Regions from separate parts of the Peribacillus sp. AS_2 genome, predicted to be linked through region 1. Evidence: riboswitches for the same ligand, from Rfam matches in the RefSeq annotation. Region 1 holds a riboswitch; each other region holds the start of a gene.
What was found. A riboswitch is a leader RNA that binds a small molecule or an ion and turns the genes downstream of it on or off. The one in region 1 is predicted to bind cobalamin.
Positions count from the first base shown of each region.

Region 2: another riboswitch for cobalamin. It lies ahead of OTG27_RS06955 (ribonucleoside-diphosphate reductase subunit alpha); the one in region 1 lies ahead of OTG27_RS00525 (ABC transporter substrate-binding protein).
Region 3: another riboswitch for cobalamin. It lies ahead of metE (5-methyltetrahydropteroyltriglutamate--homocysteine S-methyltransferase); the one in region 1 lies ahead of OTG27_RS00525 (ABC transporter substrate-binding protein).

Region 1 is NZ_JAPTGA010000001.1:111,844-114,113, reverse strand. It holds gene OTG27_RS00530 (FecCD family ABC transporter permease) at 1-74, opposite strand, end outside; gene OTG27_RS00525 (ABC transporter substrate-binding protein) at 37-1,002, opposite strand; cobalamin riboswitch at 1,182-1,356, opposite strand; gene OTG27_RS00520 (polysaccharide deacetylase family protein) at 1,443-2,270, opposite strand, start outside.
Region 2 is NZ_JAPTGA010000003.1:300,415-302,684, forward strand. It holds gene OTG27_RS06955 (ribonucleoside-diphosphate reductase subunit alpha) at 1-1,308, opposite strand, end outside; cobalamin riboswitch at 1,447-1,627, opposite strand; gene OTG27_RS06960 (manganese-dependent inorganic pyrophosphatase) at 1,920-2,270, shown strand, end outside.
Region 3 is NZ_JAPTGA010000006.1:353,528-355,797, forward strand. It holds gene metE (5-methyltetrahydropteroyltriglutamate--homocysteine S-methyltransferase) at 1-1,122, opposite strand, end outside; cobalamin riboswitch at 1,270-1,461, opposite strand; gene OTG27_RS13725 (potassium channel family protein) at 1,698-2,117, shown strand; gene bcp (thioredoxin-dependent thiol peroxidase) at 2,180-2,270, shown strand, end outside.

The sequences.
Region 1 (2,270 bases):
AAAATCAACAACGCAATCAAATAAGCAAACGCCCATTTAGTTGTCAAATTGGTTCGGATAGACTGCTTTGGCAAGTTCCTCTACTCCTTCTATTAAGCGTGGACCGGAACGGGTCACCAAGTCAGAATGGACATCAAAGACTTGGCCATTCTTAACAGCATTTACGTCTTGCCATCCTTTTCGGGCCTTCACTTCACTTACTGCATCTTTCGTATAATAACCATAAGTTGTAATGATGACATCAGGATTTGCAGCAATCATCGACTCTTCATCAATTTTTGCCCAACCGTCCAATTCAGCAGCCGCATTATCCGCTGAAATAATCTGGAGCATCTCATTCATGAACGTATTTTTTCCAGGTGTGTATATTTCCGGTGAAGGCGAAACTTCCACTAAAACGGTCTTCCTATCCTCTTTCTTTACGGATTTGGCTTTTTCCTGGATATCCTTGAGCTTCGTTTTCATATCCGCAACGATTTCGTTTGCCTTATCATGTTCTCCCGTTGCCTTTCCAATCATTTCAATAGATTCATAGACTTGGTCAAAGCTTTGTGCATCATTGACTACGAGCACATCTATTCCAGCATCCTTAAGCTGCTGTAAACCCTCATTTGAATTATGGGCACTTGATGCATGCGCAAGAACAAGGTCAGGCTTCATGGAGACAATCAGCTCCGTATTCATTTCCATTCCGCCAACTTTTTCAATTTCTTTCGTCTCTTCCGGGTAATTATCATTGTCGGAAACACCAACGACCTTTTTACCCAAACCAAGTGCAAAGACCACTTCCGTATTACTTGGTATCAACGAAACGATTTTCTTCGGTTCTTTTTCTATCGTAACTTTTTCCCCACTTGCATCTTTAATCGTAATCGGGAAAGCTTCGTGTTGAGCATGGTTCGTTTGCTCTTTTTCTTTTCCTTCATCAGCAGCACCACCGCAGCCTACCATCATGCCTGCAGTAAGCAACATTAACAGTATCAGACCAAAAATCTTCTTCATTTTCATTCCCCACAATCTTTTTATTTAATTTCTTCATACCTAACAGAGAAAACCAATACTGGAAGATACCCCCCAAAACAAAAAGCATCTCCCGTTAAACGGAAGATGCTTGCATGGCAACAATATCAATACGGACTCTTTCTTAGGGTCTGCCACACACCTTCCCATCCGCGTAGGTTACAGGTGTACGAATTCTGGCAGGTCTCCTGGCTCATGGTCATCGTCAACGGCACCTTCCCATATCTCATACAGTGGTACACAGCCGTCAGCTCCCATATACAGTGGCGGGACCGCGTTGGCATTTCACCAACTTCCCTTTTAAGTCATTAAGACACCAAATCGTTCATATGTATATAATTTTCACTGCCTTCATTATACACCATGTAAGAATCGATTATTATATGATTTTTCTGAACAAGTGCGAAATGCCTCATCCACCTTCAATGCTTTGAAGCATTTTCAATCAGCGACGCAAACCCATTGATCGATAACCCTGGTGAAATCCGAACTCGATGCAGAACATGCATCCCTTGGTCGCTTGAAGCCCCCCCAGGTTCGGTAGTGACTGCCATCTTGTATCCAGCTTCTTCTGACAGCCTGAGACTCTCTTCGTTATACCGGCCAACCGGATAGGAAAGCACTGTCGTGTTCTGGTCGAGGATATGGTCGAACAGCACCTTCGACTGAACCATTTCGGCTTCTTGCTGCTCTGCCGTCATGCGGTTCATCTCCAAATGGTTGATGGTATGGCTTTCAATTGAAATCCCATCCCTGCTCATCTCCAACATTTGATTTTCAGTCAGGTGATGACCTTTATCAATGGACTTCCCGATCATGAAGACAGTTGCTTTCATATCATGTTCTTTTAATATCGGGAAGGCCTCCGTGTAGTTATCTGTATAGCCATCATCAAAAGTAATCCAGACGCACTTCTCACTTGGCATCCGATTCTCGGTTAAAACGAGGAATGCTTCTTCAGGGGATAATGTATAGTAACCATTCTCCCGAAGCCAAGCCATCTGTGATCGGAATTCCTCCCTTGGAACCCGAAGGCCATTCCCTTCAGAAATACTGTGATACATCAATATCGGAAGCTGCACCGGGGACTCGGCCTTTAACCAGCCTCCCGTATCGATTTGCCCCTCCGAATCCTGCCCGGTCCCATTCTCAGCCGCTTCGGCCACTTCAATGTCATCTTCCGCAATCGGTGCAGCCGTCTTTGTGCCTATCCCCTCTAAAATCCCTTGTGTGCATCCAGGTAAAATCAA
Region 2 (2,270 bases), on a different contig from region 1:
GAACATATACGGTACGCCTTCTTCTAATTGAGAAATCATGATGCTTTTCATGATGTCCATCGCATTGATTTTTTCAAAGCTATAGTTTGGAAGTGTGCCATTTTCTGCGGCCTCGACAGCAAGTGCATAATGATTCCTGAAGCTTCCTTCGCCTTTCTTTTCGTCATAAAGATCTTCAAGTGAAAATCCAAGGGTTTGCTTAACGGTATGCGGATCGAAAAGATACCATTCTTTTCTGTCGCGTACAGCCTCCATGAATAAATCCGGTATGCATACACCTGTAAAAATATCATGTGCTTTTAATCTGTCATCCCCGTTTTGAGTCTTCAAATCGAGGAAGCTCATGATATCTTTATGCCAGGCATCCAAGTAAATCGCGATGGCGCCTTTACGTTGCCCCAATTGATCGACACTTACAGCTGTCTGGTTGAATAGTCGAATCCAGGGCGTCGTTCCGGAACTGTTTCCAGAGAAACCGCGGATATCGGAACCAAGCGAGCGAACCTTACCGACGTAAAGACCAACACCGCCGCCGAATTTAGATACTTTTGCCGCATCGTAGTTTGATAGGTAAATTCCGTCGATGGAATCTTCAATTGCGTCGATAAAGCAGGAGCTTAACTGTCCATGTGTTTTACCTGCATTGGAGAGTGTAGGAGTCGCAACGGTCATATAAAGGTTGGACATGGCCCAGTATGCTTCTTTTGTCAGTTGCAGGCGGTGCTCCGTTTTTTCCATTCGCATGATTTCCATCGCGATGATCATGAAACGTTCTTGCGGCAGTTCGAAGACCTTGTCCTTTTTTGGGCGGGCCAGATAACGGTCATTCAATAAGTAGATGCCTATGTAAGAGAATAATTTATCTTTTTCCGGGTCGATCACCGATCCCAATTCCTCAATTTCCGCTTTTGTATATGAAGATAGCAGTTCTGGTTTATAAATGGGATAACGCTGACCTTCCGATAGCTGGGAGAGTTCTGTGATCAGCTCATAGAATGGGCCATAACTCTTGCCTTCATAACCTCGATTGGCTTGTGCATCCCTATACATTGTATTCAACAGTTCTGCTGCAGCAACGAAAGTCCAATCCGGGGCATCGATATCCACGCCTTCAAGAGCGAGCTGAATCAGTTTTTTTGAAGCCTGTTCTTCGGTTGAGTCACTTTTGCGATCAAGCCATTTTGTAAAACGCTTTTTGAACTTTTCCATATCGAGACGGCCTTCGAATTCCTTCGATAACATCTCAAGCTGGAGGGATTTCGCTTCTGTGTCATTTTCACTTATGGTAGAGTTATATGTTTGAGTCATTAATAATCCTCCTTGTTAACTTCCGCTAAAATAAAAAAACCGCCCAAAGAATTGAGCGGATCAAACGATAGAATAAAAGAGGCATGAAAAAATAGCCGTTATACTATCGTTTCATCATCTCAATCCCCGAAGAATAAGAAACGTGAAAAATTCAAGGCAGGTCTCCTGACTCATGATCATCCTACTTTGAGTCCTTCCCGTATAGAGAGCTATACAGTGGTTTTCTCATTTCGTCACATTTACAGTTGCGGGGACAGTTCCGGGTTTACACCGGATTCCCTTTTCAGCCATCACTGGCACCTTGGATTATAAAAATTCTATATATAGTTATTGGAATTGTTTATGTAATCAATATCTAGTATTTCTGCTTATATTATCGTAAGCCATATACGATGATAATTCAACTAATATATTTGAAAAAAACCAACCCTTATCTATTGACAAAGTGATGGAAGAGGGTGGGGGAATGAAAGATTTTATGGGGGAATGGATAAATCAAGCGCTGATTTTACGGGATTTTGTGTTAAAATAAAGTGTCTAGTAAAGGTGGCTCTCCGTTATTGCACTGAGGGGATTCGCGGAAAAATATTTATGAAAAAGGGGATAAAATCTTGGAAAAAGTATTAGTTTTTGGACATAAAAACCCGGATACAGACACAATCTGTTCAGCAATCGCTTATGCAGATCTTAAAAAACAGCTAGGTATCAACGCTGAACCAGTTCGTCTGGGTGAAGTGAATGGTGAAACTCAATATGCATTGGACCAATTCAAATTCGATGCTCCCCGTCTTGTGGAAAAAGTTGCAGGGGAAGCTGATGGCGTAATCCTGGTCGATCATAACGAACGCCAGCAAAGTGCTGAAGATATTGACCAAGTCCGTGTGTTGGAAGTTATCGACCATCACCGTATCGCTAACTTTGAAACAAGCGATCCATTATATTACCGTGCAGAACCAGTTGGC
Region 3 (2,270 bases), on a different contig from region 1:
GGCGATTGCTTCAATGCCTTGATTATTCCCTTTGACCAAAAGTGCGATTTCCTCAAGTTTCTCATCAGCGAAAGCAAGGGCCTCTTTCACTTCTTTTGAAAGGGCGGTTTCATTACGAACGGTCACCGGGACATGAAGCAGGGAGCAAGAGGGCTGTAGCCAGATTTGGTCCTCGGCTACCTGTTTCTTAAGTGTCTCGATCAATTCGATTTTTTTGGATAAATCGGATAGCCAAATGTTTTTTCCGTCAATCACACCCGCTGCAAGCACTTTGTCCTTAGGGAAGCCGAACGCCTCAAGATTACTTAAATTCCTCCCTTTATCATGTACAAAATCAAGACCGATTCCTTGGACTTTTAATTCGATGACTTCTTGATAGTGTTCCACGGCATCAAAGTATGTTTGTAGCATGATGTTCAGGTTTGGTGCTGCTTCATTCAGTTTTTCATAGAGGTAAGTAACGGTTTGCATATCATCTTTGGAAATGGATGAAACAAGGGAAGGTTCGTCCATTTGAACCCACTTCACGCCTTCTTGCTCCAACTCCCGCAGGATTTGCGTGTATAGGGGAAGCAGTCTCAGGATGATGGCAGGGATTTCCTGTTTATTGAAGCCTTTTGAAAGGGAGAGGAAAGTATAAGGTCCGATCAAAACGGGCTTCGTTTCGATCCCTAGCTTTTCCTTGGCTTCCCGATATGCTGTAAGTGGTTTATTTTCTGTTAAAGTAAGCTGTGCCAGTTTTAATTCAGGGACAATATAGTGATAGTTTGTATTGAACCATTTCGTCATTTCTGAAGCGACTTCATTGTTTCCCCGGGCCATTGAATAATAAACGGAAAGGGGAACACTTCCGCCTTCATAAGCTGAATAACGTTCAGGAACAAGACCGAACATGACGGACATATCGAGCATTTGATCATAGAAAGTGAAGTCGTTGACAGGGATGATATCAATGCCCCGTTGCTGCTGTTTTTGTAAGTTGCCTATACGGATTGCCTTTAGTTGTGACGTAAATTCCGCTTCATCGATTTTACCTGACCAGTATGCTTCCAATGTACGTTTCCATTCACGATCTTCCCCGATTCGAGGGTAACCCAAACTGCTGCTCTTCAAAATTCCCATCCTCCTACATTCAATTGATCGAACAATAAAAAAAAGCATTCCTAACCGTCAAAAAAGAAAGTTAGAAATGCTTAAAATAAAGAGGCATGCAAAATGCCCCTTACAATTATAAGGTCCCTAACACCTCCCTATCTCCCGTAGGTTAAAACAGTGTTGTCGAAATAGGCAGGTCTCCTGACTTAGGGAATATCATTAGCGGCTGGCCTTCCCGATCCGTTGATCAGTGGCATATCGAAAGACGCTAACATTCCCATTACAGTGGCGGGACCGTGCCGGAATTACACCGGACTTCCCTTTTAATCCTAATGAAAATTAGGAACCTATTTCCACATATGAAATTTTGCAAAACCTGCCTTGTTAACTGTTTGCAGGTCAAAGATTTATAAAATAAAAACTATTATAAAAATTTAGACAATCTTAACATATCCGACCAAAAGGGTCAACATGGAAAAAGGATTAGGGAAAGTTTCCGTTTAATGCGTTTGTCGGTGATAAGGCTGATTCCTAAAAAGAATATATTGTTTGGACAGGGAGTATGTATAGAGGAAGTGGCGTTTTGAAATGGGGCGTGGGGGATGACTTTCTACATCTTGATTGCAGGGATCATTTTTTGCATGGTGATGAGCATTCGTACGTTATTTCTTGTTGAGTCGGGAGGAAAGAAATTTTCTCTTGAGGATATGCTGTGGCTTGGCAATTTATATGCGACGATATTAGTTGGATTTGCACTGATTTATTTATTATACGAGCTTCAGAATCATTCGGTGATTCTTGATATGGGCAATCGGTTGGATGGGACTTTCTATGAGCAATTGAAGACTTCTTTTTATTTTAGTGCGATGACGATGTTTTCTGTAGGGTATGGAGATATAGCCCCAATTGGCATGGGAAGGATGATAGCTACCATTCAGGCCTTCATTGGGTATACACTGCCGGCAGCGTTCGTGATTCGTACGGTGATCGATTTGGAGCAGAAAGATAGGAAGGATAAATGAAAGTTGTGTTTCTTTCGATTATTGGGTACTCTTACCATAATGAAAGAAATGGAGGGTTCAATATGACTGTTAAAATTGGCGAAAAAGCACCTGATTTCAAACTCCCTGCAAACAATGGTGAAATGGTTTCCCTATCGGATTTTAAGGGGAAAA